2 regions of the Streptomyces sp. NBC_00775 genome follow, and region 1 is predicted to be linked to the other one. Evidence: riboswitches for the same ligand, from Rfam matches in the RefSeq annotation. Region 1 holds a riboswitch; the other holds the start of a gene.

Region 1 (4,950 bases):
GAATTCTCCGCGCGCCGCCCGCGCACCTCGCGCCACACACACGGAAATAGCGCGCACCGGAATTCACGGCACGCGAAAAGAGGGGCAACAGAAATAGACCCCCGCCGAATATCCCTCTTTGTATACGGCGCCCTTGTTAATGCCGCAGGCCCGTCATGTTTACGGGATGTTGCGAAGTCCTCACACGTTCCGGACGATCTCCGCCGCCGGGAAACCGGAGCCGGTGCGCGGCCGAGGCGCGCTCGGTGTGCAGGGCCGTGATCGCCCTGGCCCGCTCGCTGTCGCCGCGCGCGACCGCGTCCACGATGCCGCCGTGCTCCGCCCAGGACTCCGCGGGGTTGGCCGGCGCCTCCACCGCGTACATCCAGGCGATCTTGTGCCGCAGCTGGCCGAGCGTGGAGGTCAGCGCGGGGCTTCCGGAGGCCTGCGCGAGGGTCTCGTGGAACCAGCCGCCCAGCGAGCGCAGATCCTCGCTGTGGCCCCTCCTGGCCCGCTCCTGACCCAGCCTGACCAGGCCTCGGAGCACCTTGAGGTGGGCCTCGGTACGGCGCTGCGCGGCCCGTGCGGCACCCAGCGGCTCAAGGAGCATGCGCATCTCGAGCAGGTCGGAGGCCTCCAGCTCGGTGGGCTCCGCGACGCACGCGCCCGCGTGCCGCCGGGTCACGACGAAGCCCTCGGCCTCCAGCGTGCGCAGCGCCTCGCGCACCGGGACGCGCGAGACGCCGTAGCGACGCGCGAGCAGTTCCTCGGTGAGCCGGCTCCCTCGCTCGTAGACACCCGCGACGATGTCGTCACGGATCGCCGTGCATACCGAGTGCGCCGGAATACGCATGACCGGACCTCCGCTTTAATCCCCGCGAAACGCCATCGATTGACGCTTGTTCAGTGACTCTATTGCAGGGAGCCGGAATTTCCGATGGCAGGCCGGAATCCAGGGATATTTTTTGGACAGACGGCCGTGCGAAACGACGATGCCCCGGCTCGGGGCCGGGGCATCGGAAGTGGTGGAGATCTGGTGAAGCGGTCGTCAGACGTTCACGCCGCCGAACGTCAGACGTTCACGCCGTGCGAGCGAAGGTAGGCGACGGGGTCGATGTCCGAGCCGTACTCCGCGGTCGTACGGGCCTCGAAGTGGAGGTGCGGCCCGGTGGTGTTGCCGGTGGCCCCGGAGAGGCCTATCTGCTGGCCCGGGGTGACCGTCTGCCCCACGGAGACGCCGATGGACGACAGGTGGCCGTACATCGTGTACGTGCCGTCGTGCATCTTGATGACGACCTGGTTGCCGTAGGCGCCGCCCCAGCCGGCCGTGACGACCGTGCCGGAACCCACGGAGTGCACCGAGGTGCCGGACGCGGCGTGGAAGTCGACGCCGGTGTGGCTGCCGGAGGACCAGAGGCTGCCGCCGGCCTTGTAGCCGGTGGAGATGTACGAGCCGGTGATCGGCACGACGAAGGTGTTGAGGCGCTTGCGCTCGGCGGCACGGGCGGCGCGCTCCTTGGCCTCGCGCTCCTTCTTCGCCTCCTCCGCGGCCTGCTTCCGGGCGGCCTGCTCGGCAGCCTTCTTCGCGGCGGCCTCGTCGGCGGCGTGCTGCTGGGCCGCGGCCTGGGCGTCGATCTTCTCGGCGAGGGAGTCGCCGATGGTGATGACGGGGGTGAGCCCGGTCTGCTCGACGGAGGACTCCGCGGCGAGCGCGGGGGCGGCCATGGTTCCGATGACACCGGTGGTGGCGAGCGCCGCGACGCCGACGGCGTTCGTGGTCGTGCGCTGCACGCGGCTCGGGCGACGGTGCTTCCCTGTGCCACAGGTGAACGCCATGTAGGGGCTGTTCCTTTCCTTCCTTCTCGCCTACCGGGTTAGCTGACGGGTTCGGAGCAGGAAGGTCTCCTACGGACCCCCTCCTGGGAGGGCGTCCGATTCACCCCAGGGACTACGTGGGTCCCCGGCTCCCCTGGCTCGCGCCGTACGGGGACTCGGCGATGACTGTCCGGTGCCGCGGGCGCGGCGCACTGCCTGACGAACAGCCGCACCGACGCTAATCGGGACATCTTTCAATCGACAAACGGATCACGGCTTTTGTAGCGCATGACACAGGGCAGACAGGCAACCTCCCTACCAATACGGACATCTTGGGGACGAAGTCCGGACAAAAGAAGACCCAGGTGACTCTTCAGTCACCCGGGTCCTCAGGGAGTGGCTCTGTTCCGCTCTGCTCTACTCGGCCCGGACGACGCTCACTTCACCGATTCCGAGGGCTTGGACGGGCTCCTCGATCTGCGCGGCGTCGCCCACCAGGACGGTCACCAGACGGTCCACCGGGAAAGCGCTCACGGCGGCCGCGGTGGCCTCCACGGTGCCGGTCGCGGCGAGCTGCTGATACAGCGTCGCCTGGTAGTCGTCCGGCAGGTACTGCTCGACCTGGTCGGCGAGCGTGCTCGCGACGGCCGCCGCGGTCTCGAACTTGAGGGGCGCCACACCCACCAGGTTCTGCACGGCGACATCGCGCTCGGCGTCCGTCAGGCCCTCGGCGGCGAGGGTGCGCAGCACCTTCCACAGGTCGTCGAGCGCCGGACCGGTGTTCGGGGTGTCCACGGAGCCGCTGATGGCGAGCATCGCGACGCCCGTGCCGTCCGGCGCGGCGCGCAGCACCTGGCCGAACGCCCGCACACCGTAGGTGTATCCCTTTTCCTCGCGCAGAACACGGTCCAGGCGCGAGGTGAGGGTGCCGCCGAGGCAGTACGTGCCGAGCACCTGGGCGGGCCACACGCGGTCGTGCCGATCGGCGCCGACGCGGCCGATGAGCAGCTGTGTCTGGACGGCGCCGGGCCGGTCCACGATGATCACGCGGCCGGTGTCGTCGGCGCTCACCGGCGGCACGGGACGCGGCTCGGCGGACGAGCCGGTCCAGGAGCCGAGCGTGTCGGCCAGCAGCGCGTCGAGGTCGACACCGGTGAGGTCACCGACGATGACCGCGGTACCCGTCGCGGGGCGAACGTGCTTCTCATAGAAGGCCCGTACGGCTGCCGAGTCGATCTTCTGGACGGTCTCCTCGGTGCCCTGGCGCGGGCGCGACATGCGCGCGGTCGCCGGGAACAGCTCCTTGGAGAGCTCCTTGGCGGCGCGGCGGGCCGGGTTGGCCGCCTCGTGCGGGATCTCGTCCAGGCGGTTGCGGACCAGTCGCTCCACCTCGCTGTCCGCGAACGCCGGTGCCCTCAGGGCGTCGGCGAGCAGACCGAGCGCCTTGGGGAGGCGCGAGACGGGGACTTCGAGGGACAGGCGTACGCCGGGGTGGTCGGCGTGTGCGTCGAGGGTGGCGCCGCAGCGCTCCAGCTCGGCGGCGAACTCCTCGGCGGAGTGCTTGTCGGTGCCCTCGGAGAACGAGCGCGCCATGATCGTGGCGATGCCGTCGAGGCCCGCGGGTTCGGCCTCCAGCGGCGCGGCGAGGATCACCTCGACGGCGACGACCTGCTGGCCGGGGCGGTGGCAGCGCAGGACGGTCAGACCGTTGTCGAGCGTGCCGCGCTCGGGCGACGGGAAGGCCCACGGCCTGGCCTCGCCGGCCTGGGGCTGCGGGTGGAAGTCCATGGTGGCGAGCTCGGTCACTTCGCCGCCTCCTCGTCGGTGTCTTCAGCGGCGTCAGTGTCTTCGGCGGTCTCGGCGGCGGTCGGTTCGTAGACGAGCACCGCGCGGTTGTCGGGGCGCAGGCGGGCCTTGGCGACCTCCTGGACCTCCTCGGCGGTGACGTCGAGGACGCGCCGCACGGCGGTCAGGGCGAGCTGCGGGTCGCCGAACAGGACGGCGAACCGGCACAGTTCGTCGGCGCGGCCCGCGACCGTGCCGAGCCGGTCCAGCCACTCGCGCTCCAACTGGGCCTGCGCGCGCTCCATTTCCTCGGCCGTGGGGCCCTCCTCGGCGAACCGGGCGAGCTCCTCGTCGACGGCGGCCTCGATGACCGGGACCTCGACATCGCCGGACGTCTTCACATCCAGCCACCCCAGGGAGGGAGCTCCGGCCAGGCGCAGCAGGCCGAACCCGGCCGCGACGGCGGTGCGGTCGCGGCGTACGAGCCGGTTGTAGAGCCGGGAGGACTCGCCGCCGCCGAGGACGGTGAGCGCCACGTCGGCCGCGTCGGACGCGCGCGTGCCGTCCTCCGGGAGCCGGTAGGCGGCCATCAGGGCGCGCGCCGGGACCTCCTCCTCGACGACCTCGCGCAGCTGCTCGCCCATGATGTCGGGCAGCGAGCCGTCACGCGGGGCGGGCTTGCCGTCGTGCCCGGGGATGGAGCCGAAGTACTTCTCGACCCAGGCGAGCGTCTGCTCCGGGTCGATGTCGCCGACGACCGACAGCACCGCGTTGTTGGGCGCGTAGTAGGTGCGGAAGAACGCGCGGGCGTCCTCCAGGGTGGCCGCGTCCAGGTCCGCCATCGACCCGATCGGGGTGTGGTGGTAGGGGTGGCCCTCGGGGTACGCAAGCGCGGTCAGCTTCTCGAACGCGGTGCCGTAGGGCACGTTGTCGTAGCGCTGCCGGCGTTCGTTCTTGACGACGTCCCGCTGGTTCTCCATGGACTCGTCGTCGAGCGCGGCGAGCAGCGAACCCATGCGGTCGGCCTCCAGCCAGAGCGCGAGCTCCAGCTGGTGGGTGGGCATGGTCTCGAAGTAGTTGGTCCGCTCGAAGCTCGTCGTGCCGTTGAGCGAACCGCCCGCGCCCTGGACGAGTTCGAAGTGGCCGTTGCCGTGGACCTGCTTGGAGCCCTGGAACATCAGGTGCTCGAAGAGGTGAGCAAGTCCGGTACGGCCCTTGACCTCGTGGCGCGAGCCGACGTCGTACCAGAGGCACACCGCCGCGACCGGGGTCAGGTGGTCCTCGGAGAGCACCACGCGAAGGCCGTTGGCCAGGCGGTGCTCGGTCGCTGTCAGGCCGCCGGAGCCTGCCTCAGCTGTGGCCGTGTGACCC
Region 2 (4,950 bases), 1.6 Mb from region 1:
CCGACACTGCCGGCAGTGCGGGTGCGGCGGCGCGACGACCTGTGGACGGAGCCGATCAGCAAGGTGTTGCTCCGTCACCCTTCCTTGTCCGACGACGAGTTGGCGTCGGCGGCGCGCGGAGTGGTGGGTTCCCTGGCGACGGTCACCATGTCGGGGCCGGGCACCGTCGAACTCCAGCCATGCGGCGTGACCAAGGCGACGGGGCTCGCCCTCGCCGCCGAACACCTCGGGCTCGGCCCCGCCACCACCCTCGCCTTCGGTGACATGCCCAATGACATCCCGATGTTCGACTGGGCCGCCCACGGCGTCGCCATGGCCAACGCCCACCCGGAACTCAAGGCGGTGGCCGACGAGGTGACCTTGTCGAACGAGGACGACGGGATCGCCGTGGTGCTGGAGCGGCTGTTCGAGGCTCGTTAGGCCCGGCCGCGCCGACATCCCCGTCCCGCCGCCGTCCCGCTGTCGTGCCCCTGCGGTCCGGGAGGCGGCCGATACGCTCCGGCGCATGAGCGTTCAGGTGGAGATCATCCGGGAAGCGAGTCAAGAACTTGTCGACGCCTTCGGCCGGTTGCTGCCTCAGTTGTCGTCGACCGCCAAGCCCCTCGACGGCGAGGCGGTCGACCGGATGGTGTCCTGCGATGCGAACACGGTGCTGGTCGCCCGTGCCGCGGGCGAGATCGTCGGCACGCTGACCCTGGTACTGCTTCCCATGCCGTCCGGGCTGCGCGCCCGCATCGAGGACGTGGTCGTGGACGTTGCGGCGCGCGGCCGGGGAGTCGCGGCGCTGCTGACTCAGGAAGCTCTGCGGATGGCCCGGGAAGCGGGCGCCCGGACCGTCGATCTGACCTCCCGGCCGGACCGGCCGGCGGCGAACCGGCTGTACGAACGTCTTGGGTTCCAGGCCCGGCAGTCGACGGTCTACCGGTACCTGGTGGACGAGTAGTAGGGGGACGGGCAGGGGGAGGGCTGGTCAGTAGGCCCCGTTGACGTTGTCGATCGAGCCGTACACCGCCGCCGCGTAGTTGCAGGCCGCCGTGATGTTCGCGACCGGGTCGTAGGGGTTCGTCGAGGTGCCGGCGACGTGGTAGGCGTTGAAGGTCGGGTCGATGACCTGGAGGAGGCCCTTGGACGGGGTGCCGGCGGCGGCGTTCGAGTCCCAGTTGTTGATGGCCAGGGGGTTGCCCGAGGACTCACGCATGACGTTGCGGTAGATGCCGTTGTAGGTGCCCGGAATGCCCGACTTGGCCATGATGGCCAGGGACTGCTTGATCCAGCCGTCGAGGTTGTTGGCGTACGTCGTGGTGGAGGCGGGGGTGGCCGTGGTCGCCGCGGACTTGGCGGTCGCCGTGGTTGCCTTCGCCGTCGAGCTCGACGCGGTCGACTTCACGGTCTTCGTGCCCACCGTCAGCGTCAGGCCCGGGCGGATCACGGCCGGGTTCGCGCCGATGACCGCGCTGTTCGCCTCGTACAGCTTCTTCCAGCCGCCGCTCGTGGGGTTCTTCGCCGCGATCGTGGAGAGGGTGTCGCCCGCGGCCACCTTGTAGGTGAGGAGCTGGATGTCCGTGGTCGTGGTCGCGGCGGTCTTCGCGACCTGCGCCACCTGCGCCACCTGTGTAGGTGTGGCCGCGTGGGCGCCGGTCGCGCTCACGAGGGGGAGTGCGAGCGCGGCTCCGCTCGTGCCGACGGCGACCATGCCGCGGGTGAGGGTGCTGGTCTTCGTGCGGCGGTGCTTGCCTCGTGCGGGCATGGCGATTTTCCTCTCCGGTGCCTGCGAGGTGAGCTGTCGGGTTCGGGCGGGAGATGCCCGGCCGCGCTGTGGACGCGGCTTCACCCCTAGCCGTTCCGGGGGTCCGGATCGGCGGCTTACCTGGGTCCCCCGCTCCTGCCGTGCGTGGGTGGGTGGGGTTTCCGGGCGGCGGCAGGATTCGGCGTTCCGCTCGGATCGGGGCGAACGTATGCGAGAGCACATGTCGGGAACAAGACCTGATGTCGCAGTGAAGATCGCTTTAGCCTGGATATGGCGAGGGCGAAACGTCCGATTGCGCCGGAATTCGATCCTCAACTTGCCTTTTGCAAAGGGGGAGTCGTCGAGGGGACTCTGACGCCGGGTTTGGTCGGGCGTGACCCAATTCACGCGACCAAGCGCAATCAAAGCGGCAAGGCGGGCAACTCGGGCATTACGGTGCGAGCGTCCAGGCGGGGGAGTGCCTCGGCGGAGCCGGGCGGACCTCCCACGCGGAGAGATCCGTGTCGGGGTCGTCGTCGGGGAGGCGGCCCGCGTTGGGCTTGAAGTAGAGGCCGTAGCCCCAGTATTCGGGAAGCTCGTGGCACATCAGGTCGGGGTACGGCTCGAACTGCTGCCCCTCGTATGCCCTGTTGATCCTCGCCACCGCCTCCGCCCGCGAGATCCCGAAGCGCGTGACCATCTCCTGGGCCATCTCACGGAAGTACGCGAGCATGCCCTCGTCGAGGTCCATCAGGAATTCCCCGGTCCGCGATCGCGCCATGGTGCGATCGTTCCCTATGGCGCCCCTGGGCCTCTAGCCCGCCGTTCTGGGGATTCTCCTTTCCCACGTCCGGTGGAAGACCACCTCGTCGCCGTCCTTGCAGATCACCTCGTTGGACGTGATGAAGTCCTCGGCGTCGCAGGTGATCTCGGACGTCGTGGACACCCGTGCGTCCCACGGCAGGTCCGGGCGGTGGAGGCGGACCGACCAGGTCGAGCGGGCGCGGGCCGACAGGGGATCGGAGGCGTCGATCGTGTACGTCTCCAGCGCGTCCTCGGTGAATTCGAGGCCGTCGGGGTACACGCGCGTGCCGCCGTAGCGCGGGTCCACCTCCAGACGCCAGGTGCCAGCGGCAACGTCACGGACGACCAGGCGTTCCGGGCGGGGTTCGTCCAGCGTCGCGGGGACGACGACTCCCAGGGGCTCGGACTGCTCCGGTTCCTCGAACGTGAGCGAGGGCGTCGACTCCCGTGCCCGCAGCGGGAGTTCCAGCGTGCTGCCCGCCGGATCCAGGGTGAAGCCGGCCTCCGAGCCCGGCTGGGGCCAGATCCAGGGCCAGTACGCCGAGGAGACGGAGAGGCGGATGCGATGGCCCGCCGGGAACGCGTAGCCGATGCCGTTCAGGTCGAAAACCACGTCCTCCGTAGTGCCCGGTTTCCAGGAAACCGCCTGGTCACGGCCGTAGCGCGCTGACAGGTTCAGCACACCTCGGGTGACGAGCGTCGAAGCTCCGTCGGGGGCCACGTCGCAGAGGCGGGCGATCACCTGGCCCCGGGGGGTCGAGGACGTCAGCCGCAGCCGGACCCGGGTACGGCCCAACACCCAGGTTTCCTCCGGCACTTCGAACTCGAAGCACGCCGATCTCGCGTCCTCCTCCCGCTGGTCCGGCGGCAGATCCGCGTCGTTCCCGAAGGGGAAGAAGCGGCCCGCGTCCACCCCCGTGTGCTGGGGGGAACGGACCAGGACCGGCGCCCCCTGGAGCGCGTACGAGACCGGGGTCACCGAGGGGGAGGGCCAGGCGGGGTCACCCACCCAGCGGCCGGGCAGGGACGGGTACGTCGTCGCCGGGGGATGCGCGTCCATCACGTACGAGCGGAGCACGGGGGTGGACATGGCGCCGGTGTCCTTGTCCCGGAGCCAGTGGTCCCACCAGCGCAGGGTCTCCTGGAGGAAGCCGATCGCCGGGCCCGGTGGCAGGCCGCGGTCCGGGTACTGGTGCGACCAGGGGCCGATCAGGCCTCGTACGCGGTCGGGCGGCAGGTTCTCGACCAGGCGCAGCACCGTGTCGCGGTACGGGTCGTGCCAGCCGCCGACCGCCAGGACGGCCGCGCGGATGGCGCCGTAGTCCTCGCAGGCGCTGCCGTGGCGCCAGTACGCGTCCCGGGTCTGGTGGGACAGCCAGGTGTGGACGAACGGGTCGACCGCCTCCAGGCGCTTCACCCACATGTCCCGCCACATCACCTCGCCCACGTGCACCGGGTCCGGCGGGCGGGAGACGAAGGCCAGCATCGTGGCCGCCCAGGCGTGCATGTCGACGGCGAGGACGGAACCTCCCATGTAGTGCACGTCGTTGTCATAGCGGTCGTCCGTCGAGCAGACCGTGACGATCGCCTTGAGCGGCTCGGGCGCGAGGGCCGCGATCTGGAGGGAGTTGAAGCCACCCCAGGAGATGCCGAACATGCCGACCCTGCCGCTGCACCAGGGCTGGGCGGCCAGCCAGTCGATGACCTCCACCCCGTCGGCCAGCTCCACCTGCGAGTACTCGTCCGTCGGCATGCCCTCCGAGTTGCCGTGACCGCGGACGTCCACGCGGACGGAGGCGTAGCCGTGGCCCGCGTACCAGGGATGGCGTTGCCAGTCGCGGGGCGCGGTCCAGTCCGTGAGGCGGTACGGGAGGTATTCGAGAAGGGCGGGCACGGGCTCGTCGGTCAGCGGGCGCCAGATCCGGGCGTACAGACGGGTGCCGTCCGGAAGGGGGATGAGGACGTCCTCGTGAGTCGTCTCGTAGGGGAAGGACGTACGGATGTGCATGAGTGTCACCTCAGTGGACGGGGTGCATCGTGCGGCGCAGCCAAGGGGCGAGCGCCATCACGGCGAGGCCGGCCGCCACCGCGATCGCCCCGTTGACGCCGAAGTACGCCGGCTTGGAGACGTCGTCGTACAGCTTCACCGTCTGGGCCTGGATGCCGTTGGCGAGCGCGAGGGACAGGAACCAGAGGGACATCGTCTGGCTGGCGAAGGCGACGGGGGCGAGTTTGGTGGTGGCGGACATGCCGGAGGTTTCGAGGAGGACGTCGCCGAGGCCGAGGAGCAGGTACGAGCCGACGATCCACCAGGCCGACATCAGGTAGTCGTCACTCGCGTGGCCGCTGGTCGGCAGCACCATCAGGAGGAAGGACAGACCGCCGAGTACGACGCCGATCGCGATCTTGTTCGAGGCGTG

The links. Region 1 has a riboswitch for cyclic di-AMP ahead of OIC96_RS12400 (M23 family metallopeptidase). Riboswitches for the same ligand answer to the same signal wherever they lie in the genome.
Region 2: another riboswitch for cyclic di-AMP. It lies ahead of OIC96_RS19485 (LysM peptidoglycan-binding domain-containing protein); the one in region 1 lies ahead of OIC96_RS12400 (M23 family metallopeptidase).

What each region holds. Positions count from the first base shown of each region.
Region 1 covers NZ_CP108938.1:2,773,176-2,778,125, forward strand. Annotated here, with positions in the region: gene OIC96_RS12395 (GntR family transcriptional regulator) at 137-832, opposite strand; gene OIC96_RS12400 (M23 family metallopeptidase) at 1,051-1,815, opposite strand; cyclic di-AMP (ydaO/yuaA leader) riboswitch at 1,829-1,986, opposite strand; gene OIC96_RS12405 (M16 family metallopeptidase) at 2,212-3,600, opposite strand; gene OIC96_RS12410 (M16 family metallopeptidase) at 3,597-4,950, opposite strand, start outside.
Region 2 covers NZ_CP108938.1:4,375,962-4,380,911, reverse strand. Annotated here, with positions in the region: gene OIC96_RS19495 (HAD family hydrolase) at 1-420, shown strand, start outside; gene OIC96_RS19490 (GNAT family N-acetyltransferase) at 506-943, shown strand; gene OIC96_RS19485 (LysM peptidoglycan-binding domain-containing protein) at 971-1,747, opposite strand; cyclic di-AMP (ydaO/yuaA leader) riboswitch at 1,751-1,908, opposite strand; gene OIC96_RS19480 (hypothetical protein) at 2,178-2,507, opposite strand; gene OIC96_RS19475 (CocE/NonD family hydrolase) at 2,541-4,538, opposite strand; gene OIC96_RS19470 (peptide MFS transporter) at 4,549-4,950, opposite strand, start outside.